DNA from 2 places in the Lysinibacillus sp. UBA5990 genome. Region 2 is predicted to be linked to the other one. Evidence: predicted binding sites of a transcription regulator. Region 2 holds the regulator's gene; the other holds the start of a gene.
The links. The regulator Rex, encoded in region 2, represses fermentation and respiration genes when NADH is low (regulators of the CRP and FNR family bind a similar motif). The targets are predictions, from matches to a motif close to TTGTGAAATATTTCACAA.
Positions count from the first base shown of each region.

Region 1: a site for Rex is predicted at 9,245-9,262, ahead of B3D94_RS11825 (cytochrome ubiquinol oxidase subunit I). Genes of this name have one in related genera too.

Region 1 covers NZ_DJAY01000012.1:95,027-106,435, forward strand. The annotation lists gene glpK (glycerol kinase GlpK) at 1-466, opposite strand, end outside; gene B3D94_RS11790 (MIP/aquaporin family protein) at 486-1,289, opposite strand; gene B3D94_RS11795 (glycerol-3-phosphate responsive antiterminator) at 1,452-2,009, opposite strand; gene B3D94_RS11800 (glycerol-3-phosphate dehydrogenase/oxidase) at 2,081-3,724, opposite strand; gene B3D94_RS11805 (tRNA dihydrouridine synthase) at 3,932-4,900, opposite strand; gene rlmD (23S rRNA (uracil(1939)-C(5))-methyltransferase RlmD) at 5,017-6,381, opposite strand; gene cydS (cytochrome bd oxidase small subunit CydS) at 6,491-6,613, opposite strand; gene B3D94_RS11820 (cytochrome d ubiquinol oxidase subunit II) at 6,628-7,653, opposite strand; gene B3D94_RS11825 (cytochrome ubiquinol oxidase subunit I) at 7,650-8,996, opposite strand; gene B3D94_RS11830 (diacylglycerol kinase) at 9,444-10,358, opposite strand; gene B3D94_RS11835 (thioredoxin family protein) at 10,431-10,994, opposite strand; gene gatB (Asp-tRNA(Asn)/Glu-tRNA(Gln) amidotransferase subunit GatB) at 11,155-11,409, opposite strand, start outside.
Region 2 covers NZ_DJAY01000014.1:80,926-92,334, reverse strand. The annotation lists gene opp3C (oligopeptide ABC transporter permease) at 1-948, opposite strand, end outside; gene opp3b (oligopeptide ABC transporter permease) at 945-1,874, opposite strand; tRNA gene B3D94_RS12405 (tRNA-Asp) at 2,025-2,100, shown strand; gene B3D94_RS12400 (hypothetical protein) at 2,559-2,897, shown strand; gene tsaE (tRNA (adenosine(37)-N6)-threonylcarbamoyltransferase complex ATPase subunit type 1 TsaE) at 3,229-3,678, shown strand; gene tsaB (tRNA (adenosine(37)-N6)-threonylcarbamoyltransferase complex dimerization subunit type 1 TsaB) at 3,675-4,382, shown strand; gene rimI (ribosomal protein S18-alanine N-acetyltransferase) at 4,375-4,827, shown strand; gene tsaD (tRNA (adenosine(37)-N6)-threonylcarbamoyltransferase complex transferase subunit TsaD) at 4,827-5,843, shown strand; gene B3D94_RS12375 (ABC-F family ATP-binding cassette domain-containing protein) at 6,280-8,223, opposite strand; gene B3D94_RS12370 (redox-sensing transcriptional repressor Rex) at 8,468-9,103, shown strand; gene B3D94_RS12365 (twin-arginine translocase TatA/TatE family subunit) at 9,268-9,453, shown strand; gene tatC (twin-arginine translocase subunit TatC) at 9,470-10,294, shown strand; gene B3D94_RS12355 (CPBP family intramembrane glutamic endopeptidase) at 10,370-11,134, opposite strand; gene groES (co-chaperone GroES) at 11,303-11,409, shown strand, end outside.

The sequences.
Region 1 (11,409 bases), on a different contig from region 2:
CTTTTTCACGAGCTCCCTCAACATGATCTAAGATCCACTTCACTTTTGTACCTGAGAAGTAAGCATCTATTAATAAACCTGTTTTATCACGGAATAAATCATTGTAACCGCTTTCCTTTAATTGCTCACAAATTTCATTCGTTTGACGTGATTGCCAAACAATTGCATTATATACAGGCTTGCCAGTATGTTTATCCCATACTACGGTTGTTTCACGTTGATTGGTAATCCCAATCCCTGCAATTTGATTTGAACTCACACCTTTTTCTGATAACACTGTTGCAATACAAGATAGAATAGATGACCAAATTTCCTCTGCATGATGCTCTACCCAGCCTGCTTGTGGAAAATGTTGTTGGAATTCTTGTTGTGCTGTGTGTACGATTTTACCCGTTTCATCAAAAAGAATAGCTCTTGAGCTTGTAGTTCCTTGGTCTAACGCTAAAATATATTTTTTTTCTGACATAGAAATCCCTCCAAATAAATTAGTCTTCTACTTGAACATTCTTAACCGTTAATTGTGCTCCTATGAAAATAGCAATCACAATTACTGCAACAATCCAAAACGCAATACTATTTTTCCCTTCAAATATTTGTTGGAAAAACAATGCACCAAATGTACCTCCAATAATAGGGCCTACAACTGGTACCCATGCATAGCTCCAGCCAGAATCACCTTTGCCTGCAATCGGTAAAATAAAATGCGCAATACGTGGACCTAAATCACGAGCTGGGTTTATGGCATAACCTGTTGGGCCCCCTAAAGCCATCCCAATTACAATAATTAACATACCAACTAAAAATGGATTTAAACCATCTGTAATAGTATTTGTACCTAAAGCTAAAATTCCTAAAACTAAAATAAATGTTCCTATCATTTCTGATAAGAGATTTGATAAAGGATGCTTAATAGCTGGCATTGTGGAAAATGGCGCTAATTTTACATCGGCATCTGCTGTTGCCTGCCAATGTGGTAAATACATAAAGTAAACAAGTGTAGCCCCTAAAAATGCACCAATCATTTGTGCAGCAATATAGGCTGGCACATCTGCCCATGGAAAGTTTCCGATCGTGGCAAGGGCAATTGTTAATGCAGGATTTAGGTGAGCACCACTGATTCCACCTACTGCATAAGCTGCCATTGCAACCCCAAGCCCCCATGCAAAGGTAATGACGATCCATCCACCACCAAAGCCTTTTGATTTGTTTAACACGGCACCTGCTACTACGCCGCCACCAAATAAAATAAGAATCATTGTGCCGACCAGCTCAGCTGTAAACGTAGACATAGTTTAATCCCCCTTTGTGATAATAGCCCATAGAAAACAAAAAGGAACCCACATCCAATCAAACTACATTAATACATGTAGATGAACAAATGTGGGTTCCTTTTCCTAACCACGTGCGTATGAACTTATGTCCATTTTAGAGAAAAAAACATACAGAGTCAACTATTTTTTGAAATTTTCCCATAATTGTCTATTAGATGTTGTAACGGCGATAGCACCACCAGCTAATGCTTCCTCAATATTGTCCACTGTACGCACTAAGCCCCCTGTAATAACAGGGATTTGAGTACGCTCATGGATTTCCTGAATCATCGAAGGAATAATGCCAGGTAATAGCTCAATATAATCAGGCTGCGCTGTTTCAATCATCGAATAACTTTTTTCAAGAGCAATCGTATCAATCAAAAACACACGTTGAATAGCCATAATTCCACGTGCTTTGGCTTTCATTAGCATATTGGATCGCGTTGAAATAATGCCAGCTGGACGAATATCATTACATAAAAAGTCCGCTGCAAAATTATCTGTTTTTAAACCATGAATTAAATCCGCATGAATAATTAATTTTTTTCCATGTCGATGTGCCTCACGCTTTAAAGACATTAATAAGCTAATGTGCACCTCCAATAGCACAATATAATCGAATGGACTTGCTATTATCTCGTCAAATTGCTTGACGGTACGCGCAGCAGGAATCACCTGTTGATTATCAAAATGCATTCCATTCTCTCCTTCCCTTATAATACAGTGTGAACGCTCACCCTTATATTATGTTGAGAGTAACTACATCATTATAGCGCAGTTGTCGCTCGTTTTATTTCTTTCTTTACATCTTCTTCATATTGTGTCCGTTGCTGTGCTGTCCAGTTGAGTTGCTTAGCCATTTCATCTAGAATTGCCTCTTCATATTGTTGAACAATTGCCATTTGAAAGAACATATACCCTGTCCGGCGAACCATAAAGTCATTTGGATGAACGACCATTTCATGATGAATACCATACATTAATTGCGCATACAGCCATGATGGTAAGATTGGGTGTCCTTCCTTTACATAATTAAAAACAATTTCTACATTGCTACCATAATGCTGTGTTAAAAATTTGGCCTCTTCCTCAGATAAGCCTATTTTCTTACCTACTCTTGTATAGTCATATAAGAAGGCATAAAATTTACTTGAGCCGCCAATATGGCCACCAGAAATCGGAATATTTTTTGTTGTACATGGAGAGGATTTAATACCAAATTGTTGCTCTAGCTCTTGTGTAATCGTATTTAATACGGTTTCAGCCATTTTACGATAGCCGGTTAATTTCCCACCTGCAATTGTTACAAGCCCCGATGGCGAAATCCACACTTCATCCTTACGAGAAATTTCAGATGGATTTTTTCCGTCCTCATGAATCAATGGACGAACGCCTGCCCAACTTGATTCAATATCCGCATCGGTCACCTTCACACTTGGGAACATATAACGAATAGCGTTCATTATATAATCGCGATCCTCTTGATAAATATCCATATTGCGAGCATCGCCTTCATAAAATGTATCTGTTGTCCCTACATATGTTTTTCCTTGTCGAGGGATCGCAAATACCATGCGGCCATCAGGTGTATCAAAATAAACAGCTTGTTTTAATGGGAATTTGGATTCATCAAAAACAATATGCACACCTTTCGATAAAATTAAATGCTTCCCTGCTTGCTTCCCTTCAATTGTGCGCACATCGTCTACCCATGGACCAGCAGCATTAACGACAGCCTTTGCACGAATTTCGATTGGATGATTTGTTAATAAATCCGTTGCAACAATACCACTTATTTTTTGCTGTTCATTATATAAAAAGTTTTCGGCTTTTATATAATTCAATAATGTTGCCCCTCTTTCAATGGCTGCCTTTGCTACTTCAATGGTTAAACGAGCATCATCAGTACGATACTCTACATACATACCACCGCCAAGTAATCCCTTAGTTTTCACTAATGGCTCCTTCTCAATGGTTTGACCTGTACTTAACATATAACGGCGTTCTGCACGTTTGACTCCTGCTAAAAAGTCATAGACACGCAAGCCGAGATTTGTAGAGTATTTTCCAAATGTCCCTCCCTTATGAAAAGGTAATAACATCCAAACAGGTGTTGTTACATGTGGACCATTTTCATAAACAATGGCACGTTCCTTCCCTAACTCTGCTACCTCTTTTATTTCAAATTGCTTTAAATAACGTAAACCGCCATGTACTAATTTTGTCGAACGGCTAGAAGTCCCTGCTGCAAAATCCTGCATTTCCACTAATGCTACAGACAGACCGCGAGCAATAGCATCCAGTGCAATACCACACCCTGTAATACCGCCACCAATTACTAATAAATCGTACTCCCTATCTTGAAGTTCCTCTATTGTTTGTTGTCGTTGTAACGCAGAAGCTGTACTCATCATTTATTTCCTCCCTCTTCATTTTAACGATAAAAAAAGACCATCAAAAGCATATGTACGCTAGGCACATATGTTTTCAATGGTCTCTCAGTTACTCAAACCTGCTATTAACTTACTTTTTATTGTAATATGCACATTCCAAAAAGGCAAGTTTCTGTTTAGTGACAGAATACTGCTTACCTCACCCTAATAAAGTAGGATTCTTTGTTACTCAACATGATTTGCTTCAAAGCGATCAAGCAATGCACGCACTTCATCTGTTGATTTCGTGTTCATCAATTGGCTTCTTAACTCACCGGCACCTCGGAATCCTTTGACATATATTTTGAAAAAGCGATGAAGTCCTGTGATAGAGCGTGGGAGCACTTCCTCATATTGATCTTGAAGATCGAGCTGCAGTCTTAAAAGGTCAAGATACTCTTTACTGCTATGCTCCTTTGGTTCCTTTTCAAAAGCAAAGGGATTTTTAAAAATACCTCGTCCAATCATTACGCCATCAATCCCATATTTTTCGGCAAGCTCTAGCCCGGTTTGTCGGTCAGGGATGTCTCCATTGATCGTTAATAGCGTATTAGGTGCTATACAATCGCGTAATTTTTTGATTGCCGGAATGAGCTCCCAATGTGCATCAACTTGGCTCATTTCCTTTCTTGTGCGTAAATGAATCGACAGGTTCGCAATATCTTGTTTGAAAATATGCGTTAACCATTCCTCCCATTCCTCTACATCCTTATAGCCAAGTCGTGTTTTCACACTGACAGGCAGTCCACCCGCTTTGGCAGCTTGAATCAATTCTGCCGCCACATCAGGACGTAAAATAAGACCACTCCCTTTTCCCCTCGATGCCACATTTGGGACAGGACAGCCCATATTAATATCGATACCTTTAAACCCTAGCTCTGCCATGCCAATACTCATTTGACGGAAATACTCAGGATTATCCCCCCAAATATGTGCCACCATCGGCTGTTCATCTTCTGTAAAAATCAAACGACCCCGCACACTTTTCTGTCCCTCTGGATGACAATAGCTATCCGAATTCGTAAACTCTGTGAAAAATACGTCTGGTCTTCCGGCTTCACTGACTACTTGACGGAAAACAACATCTGTGACATCTTCCATCGGTGCCAGTACAAAAAATGGACGCGGCAAATCACGCCAAAAATTATCTATCATGTTAATCCCAAATCCTCTCGCTATCTGTATAACTTTAACTTAGACTCAAAAACAACTGTATGAAAAATTATAAAAAGCAGATGGTATAGAATTTTTCTATAACAACTGCTTTTCTATTATACCAACTCTAACCACGCAACCGCTTCACAATGTGTGGAATGCGGGAACATATCTACTGGTTGAATTTCTTGTGTTTGATAGCCTCCATCCTCCAGAATACGAAGGTCGCGTGCTAGTGTGGCTGGGTTACAGGAGACATAGACTACTCGTTTTGGACGTTGCTCTAAAATAGTAGCTAAAAGTGCCTCATCACAGCCTTTACGTGGTGGATCAACTACCAGTACGTCTGCTTCCTTTCCTTCCTTATACCATCTTGGTATAACTTCCTCAGCTGGGCCAGCCTCAAAATAAGTATTTGTAAAACCATTGAGTACTGCATTGCGTTTAGCATCTTCTATCGCTTGTGGGACAATTTCAACGCCCATGACTGCCTTTGCCTTTTGTGCAAGGAACAAGGAGATTGTTCCAATTCCACAATACGCATCAATCACTCGTTCATCCCCTTGCAAGTTCGCATAATCAAGTGCTTGTTTATAGAGGACCTCCGTTTGCTCTGGGTTGACCTGATAGAAGGAGCGAGCGGAAATTTCAAAGCGGACGTCGCCAATTGTGTCAATAATGACGTCCTTGCCCCAAAGGTTCAGTGTGTCATCACCAAAAATCACATTCGTTTTCTCATGATTCACATTTTGCATAATTGAAGTGACGTTCGGAACAAGCTTTTGAATTACTGCAATGGCCGCTTCTTTTTGTGGAAATTTTTTCTTTTTCGTCACGAGGACAACCATGACCTCACCTGTTGCCCGTGCTTTACGAATGACAACATGGCGCAACATGCCTTCGTGGGAAAGTTCATTGTATGGTCGCATGCCTATCGCTACTAATTCCTTTTTCAAGCCTGCTAAAATTGCATCTGCTTCTCCTGTTTGAATCAAGCAACGCTCCATATCCACAATGCTATGCGTCTTTGTTTTATAGAAACCAGCAATAGCTTGTCCAGCTTCATTTTCAGAGAAAGGAATTTGTGCTTTATTACGATAATGCCAAGGCTCTTTCATTCCTTTTACAGGCAGAACAGGTGCATCAATTTTGCCAATGCGTTGCATCACATTGCGCACCATATTTTCTTTCCATTTGAGCTGGCCCTCATAGGATAAATGCTGTAATTGACAGCCTCCGCATTGCTTAAAGTAATCGCATGGAGCTTCCACTCGATCGGGTGATGGCTTAATAATATCTACAACTTTGGCAAAGCCATAATTTTTTAAAGTTTTCATCACATGGATTTCGGCTGTTTCGTTCGGAAGTGCGCCTTGTATAAATAATGGATAGCCATCCACCTTAGCGACACCATTGCCGTCATGTGTTAAGTCTTCTATATAAACTGAAAGTCGTTCATTCTTTTTCACGGGTGCTGACATTCGTACATCCTCCATTTCAATCTCCTTATTGTAGCATGTGTTGGCGAATGAAAAAAGAACAAGACCTGCCCGTTATACGGTTCTTCTAACTAACTTGAAAAAAGAGCCGCTATTCGCGGCTCTTTCCTTGCTCTTTTGTTATATGATAATCCCTTGGTGCCCACCAAAATGCACACAAGATTCCAAGAATGACGACAATAAAAGGCGCATAAAAAATTAAAAAACTTTGCATATACTAATTTCCTCCTATGCGTGATTGTCTTCTTTTCCAGTCACATAGTTTTTATTGAACAAGAATAATTTCATCAATAAATAAAGTGATGGAAGTAGGAGACACAGTCCTAAAATAAAGGCAATGATTAAAGCAATTGCCATTTGTGTACTTGTGAAGCCATCATAAATCGTTAAATATGGATACAGTAAATATGGGTATTGGGCAATACCATAAGCAAAAAATGCTACCGCAAATTGAGCAATCAGAAGTGCAACTGCAAGCCCATATTTTTTACGCATTGCAATGAGGAACACTGTAATCATAAATAATATGGCTGATATTGCAAACATCCACCATAAATTCACCATGTGACTATAACTTTCAGGGTTAATAGACTTCATCTCATACATGATGCCTAATGCGCTGATCATTAAAGGAGCTGCCCACAAAAGTGCATATTTTCTCATTAGCTTAGTTGCTTCCTTGTCATTCGCTTTATGAGCATACCAAGTTAAGAATACTGCGGAAATGTAAAGTACAGCGGCAATACTCAGTACGACAATGCTCCAAGCAAATGGACTCGTATATAAAGTCCAATAGTTTAAAACAGGCTGCCCGTTAACGAGATCCACATACCCTCCACCAGCAATGGCAAAGACAACAGACAACGATGCAGGAATTAATAAACCTGCTACACCATAGGTCAGCGTGTAACCAATATGTCCTCTCGTACCATACGATTCAAAGGCATAGTAGGAACCTCGAATGGCTAATAGTACAAGGGAAATGCTGACGGGTATAAGTAAAATGGTTCCGTAGTAAAAAGCAGTTTGCGGGAAAAATCCTACGATCCCTACAAAAAAGAATACCAAAAAGACATTGGTTACTTCCCAAACAGGCGATAAATATCGTTTAATAATATTCGTTAAAATATGATTCTTCCCAATCAATAGGCTATAGGCGTTAAAGAAACCGGCACCGAAATCAATCGATGCGACAATGACATAGCCAAATAGGAAAATCCACAATACTGAAATACCTAGAATCTCTAGTGTCATAGAATGTCACCGCCTTTTTCAGAGTGGCGATCTTCAATCTCACGCTCAATAGGATTCTTTTTAAACATTCGCACCAAGACGACAACACTTCCTACCGCTAATACTGCATATACACCTGCAAACAACAATAGCATTAAATCCACATGGTCACTCGTTGTGGCCCCTTCTGGAGTTCGCATCAAGCCATAAAGAATCCATGGTTGACGTCCAACCTCAGCAAGCCACCAGCCCGCTTCAATAGCAATGATAGAAAGTGGCCCCCCCGCCACAATGATCCATCGATACCAGCGTGAATGAATAAACTGCCAGCCCCGTGCTTTCCCTACAACATACAGTAATGAAACTAGCACCATAAACATACCTATGGACACCATAATATCAAAGAGATAATGAATATAGAGTGGAGGTAGATCCTCTTCCTCGAATTGATCTAATCCAATTACCTCTGCGTTAGGATTAAAATGTGCAAGAATGCTTAAAGCATACGGAATTTTGATGGCATATTTCACTTCTTCTCCATCTAGCACGCCAAATAAAACAAGAGAAGCCTTTCCTTCCGTTTCAAAATGCCATTCCGCTGCAGCTAATTTTTCTGGTTGATATTCCGCTAAGTATTTTCCTGAGAAATCTCCAATCACAGCTGCTGCAATGGAGAAAATTAAACCAATTTTCATCAGTAACAGTAATGCTTTTTTATGGTATACATGTTTCGATCCTTTAAGCATTCGGTATCCTGCTATAGCGGCTAAAACAAATGCAGATGTCATATACGCTGTTACGAGTACATGCGCCACCTTTGTTGGCATAGCAGGGTTAAACATCGCTAAGAAAGGTTGAATATTAACAAGGTTCCCGTCGACAATATCGAAGCCTCTCGGAGCATTCATAAAGGCATTCACGATTGTAATAAATACAGCCGACATCGATGCACCTACTGCAACTGGAATTAACAATAGCATATGCTTTTTCTGACTATCGAAGCGGTCCCAAGTATATAAATAAATGCCCAAAAATATAGCTTCAAAGAAAAATGCAAACGTTTCCAAAAAAAGTGGTAATGCAATGGTTTGACCAGCTAGTTGCATAAAGTTGGGCCATAATAATGATAGTTGCAAGCCAATTGCCGTTCCAGTCACAACACCCACTGCAACCGTAATGACGAAGCCACGTGCCCAACGTCTTGCCATTAAAATATAATGCTCATCATTCTTTTTATACCCAGTCCATTGAGCAATCATGATCATTAACGGGACACCGACTCCTATCGTTGCATAAATGATGTGGAACGATAAAGTTAACTCAGTTAATGCACGACTCCAATAGACTGCTGATTCGTTTATCATCTCATTGCCCCCTAGCTCCCAAATATTCTTCCAAGAATGGAAAGTAGCATAATGATTGCAACACCAAAGCTTAGCCAAATAAGCTTCTTCTCCTGTGACTTATACAAAAGCAACACTTCCTTTCCCTTATCCATACCCCATTTTCCACTATTACAACGAAAAAAACCTTTATAATGGACCGAAATTTCAGCCTATTAATAAGGTTTCAAATTTTGTTCAAGTAATATACGCACATTTGCCAAACATTTTTCTTAATTCGTTCACAATCCCTAATTCTAAAGGTTGGACTTACTACATATTGAATTTATCGCTGCTGGTTATTTGATTTAGTCTATTATCTTTTTAATCGTTTGATTCGAAAGTTTAGGTAGAGTTTTCTAACAGTACTCTGATTCATTTATACAAAAAAGCTCATCCTCGCTAAAACGAAGATGAGCTTTTCCTGTATTATATACGGTCCTCTTCGCGAATATCTGCAAGAGGGACAAAAATTTCGATATGACGCTTTAAATTTTCAAAGGTAGCTGGAGCGTCTCCACCATATTCACCATCTAGATTAAGATGTACTTCGTTTTCAGTAGTGACTTTGACAACACTTGCTTTTTTGTAGATGACACGGTCATCATTTAAATGTTCGCCTCTTAATGCCATAGCCGCTAGTTGAATAAACTCAGGTAGGCTAACTTTCTTTAACACTAATAATGTAAAGTATCCATCATTAATACTTGCATCTGGTGCAAGTTTTTCAAAACCTCCTACAGAGTTGGTTAAACCACATAAGAACATCATGGCATCACCGTCAAACACTTCCCCATCATATTCTATACGCATATGGGAGGCTTTGATGGATGGAATCATTTCTACTGCTTTTAAATAGTAGGCTAACTGCCCAAGCATTGTTTTCATTTTACTTGGTACTTCATATGTTAGTTCCGTAATCCGTCCGCCAGCAGCAATATTGATGAAGTAGCGTTCGCCATTTAATAGACCGACATCCACTGGCAATGTATCGCCTTGTATAATAATGTCTACCGCCTCATCAATATTTCGCGGGATATGCACGGCACGGGCAAAATCATTTGTAGTGCCCATTGGAATTAGACCAACTTTTGGACGGTTTTCAAATGGACTTACACCTGAAACAACTTCATTTAAAGTGCCATCTCCACCAACTGCGATGATTATATCAAAGCCACGGTCTACTGCATCTTTTGCTGCAAGTGTTGCATCGCCTTCACCGGTTGTTGCGTGACAGGATGTTTCATAACCTGCTACTTCTAATTTTTCCAACACCTCTGGTAGATGTTTCTTAAACGCTTCGCGTCCAGATGTAGGATTATAAATGATTCTTGCTCGTTTCATAACATACCTTCCTGCTTCATAAGATTCTATTTCATTCAACGATTTACTCGCTAAAATGTTGCATTACGTTTGTTACTTTTGTAACGCGTTTGTCACTTGTTTTTTAAAGTCTTCATAGACATACGTCCAATATGTTTGGTTCGTTATATTTTCCTCACGAATCTCTGCATAAAGGGCCTTTTGAGCCTCTTCAAATGTCGGATCTTCTTTATCTGGTAAGCTTGCACGCTTCGTTACAACCAGCTCTTGTAATTCAGGTGCACGTGGACCCCATTTTCCAATAACCTCACCAGTGCTATCTAATAGCAAGTAAATAGGAATAGCACGACCACCATTTGTTAAATAACGATCAATTAGATCTGTATCTGCATCACGGAACACTGTACGCATGTCCAATCCAGCTGCTTCAGCAACACGACGAACAATTGGATTGTTTAACATAGCATCTCCGCACCAATCTTCTGTAATCGTTAAAATTTTAGGTTGCTTGTCTTTTAATAATTCAATAAAACCATCGTTTGTTGGCACTGCAAAGTCGTCATAAATGCGGAAGCTCTCTTCTTTAAGAGTCGTCATATTGTCCATATATTGTTGAATCGAAATAGCTTCATTAAAATATTGTTGTTCTGTTTTCATTGGTTCTCGTCCCCCTTATAATTATCTATTCTATATTTTGCTATGAATGCTCCTTTTAAACAACTATTAAGTGTTACAAATTCCAATTTTGTTACATTTATGAAAAATAATAGCCAAGAAAGCAATTAAGCTCTCTCGGCTACTATGTTACAACGTTTAATTATCGTTTGGCAATTTCTTGTTGCAATAATTTATTGACCATTGGTGGGTTCGCTTGACCTTTAGTAGCTTTCATAATTTGACCAACTAAGAAGCCAATAGCACGATCCTTACCATTTTTGAAATCTTCGATAGACTGTGCGTTGTTATCTAAAACTTCTGTAACAATTGCTAGTAAAGCACCTTCATCAGAAATTTGAACTAAGCCTTTTGCTTTTACAATTTCCTGTGCAGAACCGCCATTTTCAACTAATTC
Region 2 (11,409 bases):
AGATGAGACAATCATGCCATGTGGATAAATTCTTAGTAATTTATATGAATCATTAACAATTGTCCCCAAAGAAGCTGTTGGAGGTTGTAGCCCTAATCCAATAAAGCTTAATAAAGCCTCCGTGAAAATAGCACCTGGAATTGTAAATGTAGTCGCAACAATAATTGGCCCAAGCGTATTGGGAATTAAATGTTTCCATATGAGACGCTGGTTACTAGCACCAAGTGTTCGTGAAGCAAGCACATATTCATATGTTTTCAACTTCAGTATTTGTGCTCGAACAATTCGAGCCATACTAATCCATCCTACGATCACCATTGCAATCGTAATTGAAATAATCCCTGGCTTTAAAATAAGAATCAGGAGTATGTTCACAATTAGTCCAGGGATACCAACTAACACTTCAATAATACGTTGCATGATAGTATCTGTTCGACCACCATAAAATGCTGAAACAGCCCCATAAGCAACTCCTATAATTAGATCGATGGTTGCTGCTAAAAAAGCAATATAAAGAGAAATTCTTGTTCCTTCCCATACACGTGTCCAAAGATCTCGCCCTAATTCATCTGTACCGAACCAAAAATATTCTTCAATACCTTTCGCTTCATATTGGTTTATGCCTCGGCTATCGACACCATTCAAACCTAAAAAAGGAATATTCTCAAGGACAGGAATTTTTGGAGGCAAATTGGTACGCGCAATATTTTGTTCGTCATAGCCGTGGCTATTCATAAAAGGCCCGAAGACGGCAAGTAATAGAACAACGATAATAGTACATAACCCAACAATAGCTGCTTTATTTTTTCGCAAGCCACGCCATGCATCCTGCCAAAATGATTTCTCAGGACGATAGGTGAAATCATCCATAATATTAGATTGCGATGCATATTCAAATAGCTCCTTTGGAGGGCTCTTAGTTGTACCATCTGTCAGTTTTAGGGTCATGCCTCAGCGCCTCCTGCCACACGAATTCGGGGGTCAATCAATCCATATAAAATATCGATGATTAAAATGACGGTTACAAATAACACCGCGTAAAAAATAGTCGTACCCATAATGAGCTGATAATCATTCGTAATAATTGAATTAACAAATTGCTCACCTAAACCTGGTATACTGAATATCTTTTCAATAACAAGTGAACCAGTAATAGTGTTAACGGTTAACGGACCAATAATAGTGACGATTGGGATCATGGCATTTCGAATACCATGCTTTGTAATGATAATAGGCTTTGATAATCCTTTTGCTTTTGAGGTTAAAATGTATTCCTGACTAAGGACTTCTAGCATTTCAATGCGGGTGAAACGAGCAATTGTAGCAATTACTCCAACTGCTAAAGCAATTGTTGGTAAAATGGAGTACTCAAAGCCATTCCAAAAGGCAATGGGTAACCAGCCCAATTTAACGCCAACCCAATACTGTAAAAAACCTGCAAAAACAAAGGATGGAATTGATATGCCTAGTACGGCTAGTATTGTAGCGCCATAGTCAATAATAGTGTTGTGTCTTAGAGCAGCTATAATGCCTAAAAAAAGTCCAATAATTGTACCTACTAGAATGGCTTGAAAACCTAAAATAGCCGATGCACCAATACGTTCTTGAATAATCTTAGTCACTGGTCGATTATCAAAGACAAAAGAAACACCTAAATCTCCTTGTACAAGATTCGTTAAATAAATACCAAATTGCACAGGAACCGGCTTGTCTAATCCATATTTTTTGTAAAGTAGCTCTTTTTGCGTCTCTGGAAGGCGTTCATCATTAAATGGTGAACCTGGCAAAGCCTTCATTAATAAAAATGACAGCAGTATAATAATAAAAAGCGTAAGGATCATATATCCAATTCGTGTAAATATGTACCGAACCATGGCACCAACCTCCTACTAAATAGTGTGTTGAAACTATTAATTTATTTGCAAGATTGATGCCAATTGTTAGAAAAATAGGAGAAGAAAAAATATGAAAATATATATTGCATACCTTTTTCTTATATGATATATTTATAAATGTCTTAAAGAGGTCCCGTGGTGTAGCGGTTAACATGCCTGCCTGTCACGCAGGAGATCGCCGGTTCGATCCCGGTCGGGACCGCCATTTAAATTTGATATGTTCGCTCTTATGTACTGTTACAGTCATAAGAGCTTTTTTGCATTTAATAATATTTTTCTTGCTGGTTATCCGTCAACCATAAACTTTATTTCAATTGTGAAAATGTCACTTTATGAAGACCCAGTTCACAGGGTAGAAACATAGAGGTGAAAAGCTTTACATTTGGTGAAGGCTTTATGACCTACCTCCTATTGATTTTAACAAAATAACATCCATTGCCCTAAATGGCCCCACTACTGTCACTAGAAAAATGCCAAATCCCAATGAATTCAATTGTATTATTGAAATGAAGCTAATGAATTGTATATATTTAACATTATCTAAAGATAGTAAAAATTACCGATAAATGATGGCGATCTTATAAGGTAAAATGAGATATGTTTCTAAAATTAAAACTACGGGTAAAAATTAGAAGTAATTGGATTGGCTACGGAGGTGTTTACATGAGCAAAGACCATTTCTTAAAACATTTTTATTTACCTTTGCTTATTGGTTCCATGATCATGATGGTAGGCTGTGGAGATCCTATTATAGAGATTGAAGAAGCAAATACGTATCACTGGCAAAAAAATATGAACGAAGTAGAATTTGAGAAATTAAAAAATGATATGTCATATATTGAGGTAGTAGAGACAGCAGGCGGCGCAGGTAAAAAGGTGAAAAATAATGAATACCGTTGGAATGATGAAACTTTGTTGACTCAGGCTTATATAGTGAAATTTAAGGATGATAAATTAATTGCTAAAGAGATTATAGCTGTAAAAGGCCATTCCAATCGATAATTATGAAATGTTTTGTAAAAGAAGGTATCTCAACATGTAGACAAAAGCCATCGGGAAATTCATTCTCGATGGTTTTTGTCCTTCTTATCACCTTCACTGGAAAGCGTCCGCCCGTAGTGGAAATCAGCGGCTTTACTTTATTTCATTGTACAGTCTGACACGTCTTCATAAGAAGTCGTGTTTTTGTTTATATCGTGTCACCTAACTGCTGTTATTAAAAGAGCTTTTTAACGAGCACAATCAAAGAAACTATAATGGTATTGGATGCTTTGAACATTTCCACTAGTTTAGGTAAACTAGAGGTAATGTAGTGATGAGAGGAAAAAAGAATATGTATGAAATAATCATGAATTCAGTTGATGATACAGAACGTTTTGCCAGCAAACTTGCGAATAAGCTAGAAGCTCAAGATACGATTACATTAGAAGGTGATCTAGGCGCGGGCAAGACGACATTTACGAAAGCCTTGGCGAAGGGGCTTGGGGTCAAACGAACAGTCAACAGTCCAACATTTACGATTATTAAGCAGTATGAAGGAAGATTACCGTTTAATCATTTAGATGTATATAGGTTAGAAGAAAGTGATGAAGACCTTGGTTGGGACGAGCTGTTTTATGGAGATGCGGTATCAGTGGTTGAATGGGCGCATTTAATTGAACAGGATTTGCCACAGGATCGCCTAGCGATAGAGATTTACCGAATCGGAGAAAATGAACGACGCTTTGTGTTAATACCTCGTGGAGAACGCTATGAGGCACTATGTGAGGAGCTAATGAAATGATTTGGTTAGGAATAGAAACAGCAAATACACCACTTTCCATTGCAGTTGTAAAGGACGGCAAAGTAGTCGCCGAGATGGTACAAAATATAAAATTAACGCATTCTGCAGGTGCGATGCCAGCGATTGAAGAAATCCTGGCACGAATAGATGTAAAACCAAATGACTTGGATGCGATTGCAGTATCCGAAGGACCAGGTTCTTATACTGGTGTCCGTATAGGTGTGACATTAGCAAAAACATTAGCATGGACACTGCAGAAACCTTTAGTGGGCGTATCTAGTTTAAAAATATTGGCTGCCAACGCTGCCCTTTATAACGGGTTGATTTGTCCAATTTTTGATGCTAGAAGAGGCAATGTCTATACGGCAGTTTATCAAGGAGTGACATTAGAGGCACTTATGGAGGATCATCATGCACATATTGATGATTTATTAGTGCGTTTAAAGGCATTAGAGCAACCTATTCTATTTGTAGGAACAGATGTTGATATATTTTGGGAGACTATTGTGCAAATGCTTGGTGATCATGCAGTACGTACACCATTTAGTATTGATTTGCCACGCGCAACAGAAGTCATTCATATAGCGACGAAAATGGAGTTACCGAGTGTCGAAGCTACCCATTACCTCGTTCCACAATATAAACGGATAGCCGAGGCTGAGGCAAACTGGCTGAAAGAACAGAAGGAGAAGGAACATGAGTAGGAATGTAACTTATCGAAAAATGGTTTCTGACGATGTGCCAGCAGTTTATGAAATTGAATTGGCTTCATTTCCAGTACCATGGACGTTAGATTCCTTTTACTACGAAGTGCATGAAAATCAGTATGCGCATTATGTGCTGGCTATAGATGAAGATGGTAGTATTATTGGTTTTTGTGGCATGTGGATGGTCATAGATGCAGCTCAAATAACAAATGTAGCTGTGATTGAGCAGGCGCGTGGCAGAGGGATAGGTGAAGGATTAATGCGTGAGGCGATGCATATAGCGCGTATTAATGGAATGGAGGTCATGACGCTTGAGGTACGTGTAACAAATGCGGTTGCACAAAATCTCTATCGCAAGCTTCATTTCCAAGATGGTGGTATAAGGAAAGGCTATTATACTGATAACGGGGAGGATGCCCTTGTCATGTGGGTGAATTTATAATGAATAATGGATTGATATTAGCAATAGAATCGAGCTGTGATGAAACAGCTGCAGCAATTATTCGAAATGGTCATGAAATTGTTTCGAATGTTGTTGCTTCACAAATAGAAAGCCACAAGCGATTTGGTGGAGTAGTTCCTGAAATCGCTTCACGTCATCATGTTGAACAAATTACAGTGGTTATTGAGGAAGCATTAGCACAAGCGAATATAAAGCCAGCCGATTTGGATGCTGTTGCAGTTACGGAGGGGCCAGGTTTAGTCGGTGCGCTGCTAATTGGCATAAACGCGGCTAAGGCGTTTGCATTTGCCAACAATTTACCGATTATCGGTGTTCATCATATTGCAGGTCATATTTATGCCAATGCTCTAGTCCAGCCAATGGAGTTTCCGTTGTTGGCACTTGTTGTATCAGGTGGGCATACGGAGCTTGTTTATATGAAGGAACATGGCTCCTTTGAGGTTATCGGTGAAACAAGAGATGATGCAGCCGGTGAGGCATATGATAAAGTGGCACGAGTTTTAAATTTACCTTATCCAGGTGGCCCACGCATTGATCAGCTTGCTCATGAGGGGGAAGAGGCTGTTCCTTTTCCAAGAGTGTGGTTAGAGGAAGGATCCTATGATTTTAGCTTTAGTGGCCTAAAATCAGCGGTCATCAATTATAAACACAATATGGATCAACGTGGCGAAGCTATTTCACCAGCAGCCGTAGCAAAGGGCTTTCAGGAAAGTGTTGTCGAAGTACTGACAGCGAAAACATTGCGTGCCGCTCGCGAATATCAGGTGAAGCAGGTCATTGCAGCTGGTGGTGTAGCAGCCAATAAAGGCTTACGTGCTTCATTAGAGGCAGTGTTCACTGAGGAAGGGATTCCGTTTTTTGTACCACCACTCAAATTGTGTACAGATAATGCAGCAATGATTGGAGCAGTAGCGATGCCAATGTATGAAGCGGGAGTCCGAGGAAACTTAATGATGAACGGTCGTCCAGGCATGGAGTTAAAATCCTGGGTGTAGTGGTAAATGAAGGAGGTATCTTATTAAAGATATCTCTTTTTTATTGTCGAAAATTTGTTGATAAAAAATAAAAGTAGCGAAGAGAATTATAAAATGAAATGCTTTAATTGACAAATTTTTCAGAAAATTATCCACAGGTAATAGAGCGAACTAAATACCGAACACGCGTACTTATGCACAAAATGTTGATAACTTGTGCATAACTTGTGATTATTCAATATATAGTAGCACGTTTTACACGGGATGATGTGGATAAAATAATTTTTAATTGTGGACAGTGTGGAAAACTCTGTTGATATGTTGGTATTACTATATTTATGGTGTGAATAAAACTGTGGGCATTTTTTGTCGAAAAATAGCACTTGACCAATATATATGAAAAATGAAGGGGAGTAAAGAAAAAAGCCATGTGACAATGCACACGGCTTAAATAAAATTACATATTTATATTTTCTAATTCTTCATTTAACTCTAGCCATTCTAATTCTAAAAGCTCATGCTGTTCCTTTTCGGTAGTCAATTCGTCTTGCAGTAGGGCAATTTTTTCATGATCTGTAAAAATTGCAGGGTCACAGAGAGCTTCCTCTAATCTATCAATGGAGGCTGTCGTTTCTTGCATCCTGCCTTCTAATTCTTCGATAGTACGTCTTATTTGCCGTTCGCGTTTTTTTGCCTCTTTATCAATTTTGGAGGTAGAGATCTTATCAGGTAGGTCCTGCTGTAGTTGCGGTTGGGAGGTACTTTTCATTTGTGCTAGCTCCAACAGCTCCTGTTTTTTCTCTACATAATAATCATAGTCCCCTAAATATTCAAACGACCCAGTTCCAGACAACTCCACTACTTTCGTAGCGATACGATTAATGAAGTATCGGTCATGGGAGACGAATAGAAGCGTTCCAGGATAATCGATCAAAGCATTTTCCAGCACCTCTTTACTATCTAAATCTAGATGGTTTGTAGGCTCATCGAGAATTAAAAAATTGGCCTTTTGCATCATTAATTTGGAAAGTGCCAGTCGTGCTTTTTCACCGCCTGATAAAGAAGAGACGGTTTTATCCACATCTTCTCCACTAAATAGGAAACGTCCCAATACGGTGCGAATATCTTTTTCATTCATAAGCGGCCATTCATCCCATAGCTCTTTTAAGACACTTTTATTGCTCGAAAGTTTAGCTTGCTCTTGATCATAATAGCCAATTTGTACATTCGTACCATAACGGATATCACCTGCTAAAGGTGTTAAATCTTTTACAATTGTTTTTAATAATGTCGATTTGCCAACCCCGTTTGGTCCAACAAGAGCGATTCGATCCTCGCGAAAAGCACGTAGCTTAATACCACTTGATATGCGCTGATCGTTATAGCCTATTGTTAAATCATCAACGGATAAGACATCATTTCCACTTTGACGTTCAATCGTAAAACCAAAACTAGCGGATTTCTCATCACCATCCGGCGATTCCATCCACTCTGTTCGTTCAAGCATCTTCCGTCGACTTTGTGCCATTTTTGTTGTAGAGGCACGTGCAATATTCTTTTGGATAAAATCCTCTAGCTTGGTCTTTTCGTCTTGTTGACGCTCAAAAAGTTTGACATCACGTTCATAGTTTTTAGCTTTCTCATCTAAATAAGCACTGTAGTTACCTGTATATTTTGTGACACGATGGCGTGAAACTTCGTAGACAATGGAAACAACTTGGTCTAAGAAGTAGCGGTCATGGGAAACAATTAAAATAGCGCCCTCATAGCTCTTTAAATAAGATTCTAACCAAGACAATGTTTCAATATCTAAATGGTTCGTAGGCTCATCGAGAATTAATAGGTCTGGTTTACTCAGTAAAAGCTTAGCTAGTGCTAAACGTGTTCGTTGTCCACCAGATAGTGAGCTAATAGGTTTATCATAGTCTTCCGGATAGAATTGCATTCCATGAAGCACTGAGCGTATGTCCGATTCATATTGATAGCCGCCAGCATCCTTAAAAGTATGCTGCAGTTGATCGTATTCCGACATAACTTTCGCATACAGAGTAGGATTTTCATAAACGGTAGGATCTGCCATTTGCTGTTCGAGCGAGCGGAGCGTTCGTTCTTGAGCTAAAAGGGGTTCGAAAATGGTCATCATTTCATCCCAAATAGTTAATGTAGAATTTAATCCGGCATGTTGCTCTAAATAGCCAACCTGGATGCCCTTTGGAATAATAATATCCCCTGAGTCATAGGACATTTGACCAGCGATTATTTTTAATAAAGTAGATTTACCTGCACCGTTACGCCCCACTAAGGCAATGCGATCACGGTGTTGAACTTCTAATTTCACACCACTTAAAATTTCATCTGCAAGAAAGGATTTAGTTAGTTGATTGACCTGTAAAACAATCATTCTTGACACCTCAATTCTACCTTAGTGTAATGGATGAACGATTAGCATGCAATGTCGGTGCTTTACTTATTCCAAGCAGTCATGTAAGATTGAAACGATTTCTTTTTAGTTAGCTGCGTACAAAGCGCCATTAACTAAAGAGAAATACGCTAGTGGATTGCAAAATGTTGTATATAGTTAAGGATAAATGTATTAAAATTGGTACAGTAAAATTGATTGAGTTTCATCATAAGGAGGAGAAAGTTTGAAACAAGAATTAAAAATTCCACAAGCCACTACAAAAAGACTTCCTCTTTACTATCGATTTATTCAAAACTTTGCACAAGAAGGTATGGAACGTATTTCGTCGAAGGAACTGAGTGAAGCGATGAAAATAGATTCTGCAACCATTCGCCGTGACTTTTCTTATTTTGGTGCTCTTGGAAAGAAAGGCTATGGCTACGATGTACAGCATCTATTACAATTTTTTAGCCAGACGCTTGATCAACATGAAACAACAAAAGTAGCGTTAATTGGCGTAGGGAATTTAGGCAGTGCATTATTAAAATATAATTTTCAAAAAAACCACAACACTCATATTGTTGTAGCATTTGATTCGAAAGCTCCGAAGGATGGCAAAATGATTAGTAACATTCCTGTTTTTCATCCTGATTTGCTGGAAGAAAAGTATGCAGAATACGGGGCAGAGCTAGCTATATTGACAGTATCACCACGCTCTGCGCAAAAAATGGCAGATCGTTTAGCGGCTATGAATGCAAAGGGAATTTTAAACTTTACGCCCGAGCGCTTAACGGTCCCAGATAGCATGCAGCTATTAACCATTGATTTATCGGTAGAATTGCAAGCGCTTATTTATTTAATTCGGAATCAAGAAGTGTGAAAATTTTACATATTTTATAGTGGAGTTCACTGTTTCTGTCAAATAGTAATTTTCAATAAAACAAAGTAAAATCAGTAAGAGTGACGAAAAACTTTCACATATAATTAGTTAGCAAAATGGCGAAATATGCGTTAAAATGATGGATATAAGAGGAGGTGGCTGTAATGGGCGGTATTGGTCCTATGAGCCTCATTATTATTGGAGTTGTCGCGTTACTAATTTTTGGTCCTAAAAAGTTACCAGAGCTTGGTAAAGCATTTGGTTCAACACTACGTGAATTCAAAAATGCTACTAAAGGTTTAGCCGACGAAGATGATGATGACAAGAAAAAGAAAGAACTAGATAAGTAAGTTAGGATGTTGAGGAATGAATCCAAAAGATCTAACTGTCATTGAGCATATAGAAGAATTAAGAAAACGGCTGTTCATTGTTGCCGTTTTCTTTGTTCTCGCTATGGCCGGCGCCTTTTTTGTCGCAAAGCCACTTGTTAAATACCTTCAAACCACAGGAGCAAAATATAATATTGAGCTCCATGCATTTGACGTAGTAACACCACTAGCAATTTATATTCAAGTTGTTTTTTTAATTGCATTTATTCTTTCATCGCCAGTATTAATGTATCAATTATGGTCGTTTATTAGTCCAGGATTAAGGGAAGTAGAGCGAAGAGCAACCTTAAGCTATATACCATATTCATTTTTATTGTTTATCGCAGGGTTATCTTTTTCATACTTTTTATTATTCCCGTATGTCATCAAATTCATGATGAATTTATCAAATGATTTAGATATTAAGCAAACAATTGGAATACATGAGTATTTTACATTTTTATTTAAACTCACAATACCATTCGGTTTTCTATTCCAATTACCAATTGTAGTATTGTTCTTTTCACGGATAGGAATATTGAGTCCAGATCTACTAATCCGTATTCGTAAATATTCATACTTTGGTCTATTTGTATGTGCGGCTCTCATTGCACCGCCTGAATTGGCGTCTCACTTAATGGTATCAGTGCCACTATTTATCCTGTATGAAATTAGTATTATGATATCTCGAGTTGGTTACAGGAAATATTTGAAATCAGAGGAAATTCGATTAAAAGAAGAGCAGGAAGCTGAGCAAAAGCGCCAGATTGAAGAGGCACTTGAGCAGCAACGACGACAAATAGAAGAATTAAATAAACCGTAAAAGATAAAGCTCGTTGCCTACATAAAGGCACCGAGCTTTTGTATTTTTGACAACTTTATAGAGCTTTACAAAAAATTATTGCATTTTTTCTAGTTCTTGAAGAAACTTTTGCAATGGTTCTGCATAGAATTGTACAAGTGTCACAAATCCATTCAGCATGACGTGTGCAATAATTGAAGTCCAAATACGTTTTGTTTTGTGATATAAAAAGGCGAAGATTAAACCACAAATTGTATAAAGTAAAATATGAGAGAAGTCGAAGTGGATAATCGCAAAGAATATAGCACTTACTATTGCCGCCACCCAGAAGTTTGTTGTTTGGACAAGTGATCCAAATATAACTCTACGGAAGACGAACTCTTCTAAAATGGGACCAAATACAACGATCGCTAATATGGCAATAGGAGCTCCTTTAGCTATAGCGACAATATCAGCGGTATTTTGGGAACCTCCTTCTATACCAAAAACTGCCGTTTCAATAGCTGCTCCAATCATTTGACCAAAAAATACAAGGAAGAAACCAAGAATACCCCAAACAATTGTGAGTGGTATCGTTTCTTTTTTCCCTTGATAAACGTTCCAAAAGGCTTTATCACGGGATGTTAAGATTAAACTTAAAATGAGCGCCACGGCAAAGCTAAGTGCAATATACCATCCTTGAGTTATCGGTGCTGCTTGCTCAGAAGCAAGGCCAGTCATCTTCATAACGAGCTTGTGAAACGGTAAGAGCAACCATCTGCTCGAGATTTGCATGAGGATATAAATCAGTAAAACATATAGAGCTGTTTTTTTATGTTTTGTTACTTTTGGAGAATTAGTCACAGTCAAAATCCTTTCCATTCATAGGCTTCCTTTCTATTGTAGATGAATATGGAAAGAAAACAAAATTTTTCGAAGTTCTGACTTGCAAAAAAAAGTGTGATTGATTATCATAATAATTGTATTAGCACTCGATGATATAGAGTGCTAATAAATTCAACAATTATTATTATTAGGAGGTTGTTTCACTTGTTAAGACCACTAGGAGATCGTATTGTAATTGAACTAATCGAGGTAGAAGAAAAATCTGCATTCGGTATTGTACTACCTGACTCTGCAAAAGAAAAACCACAAGA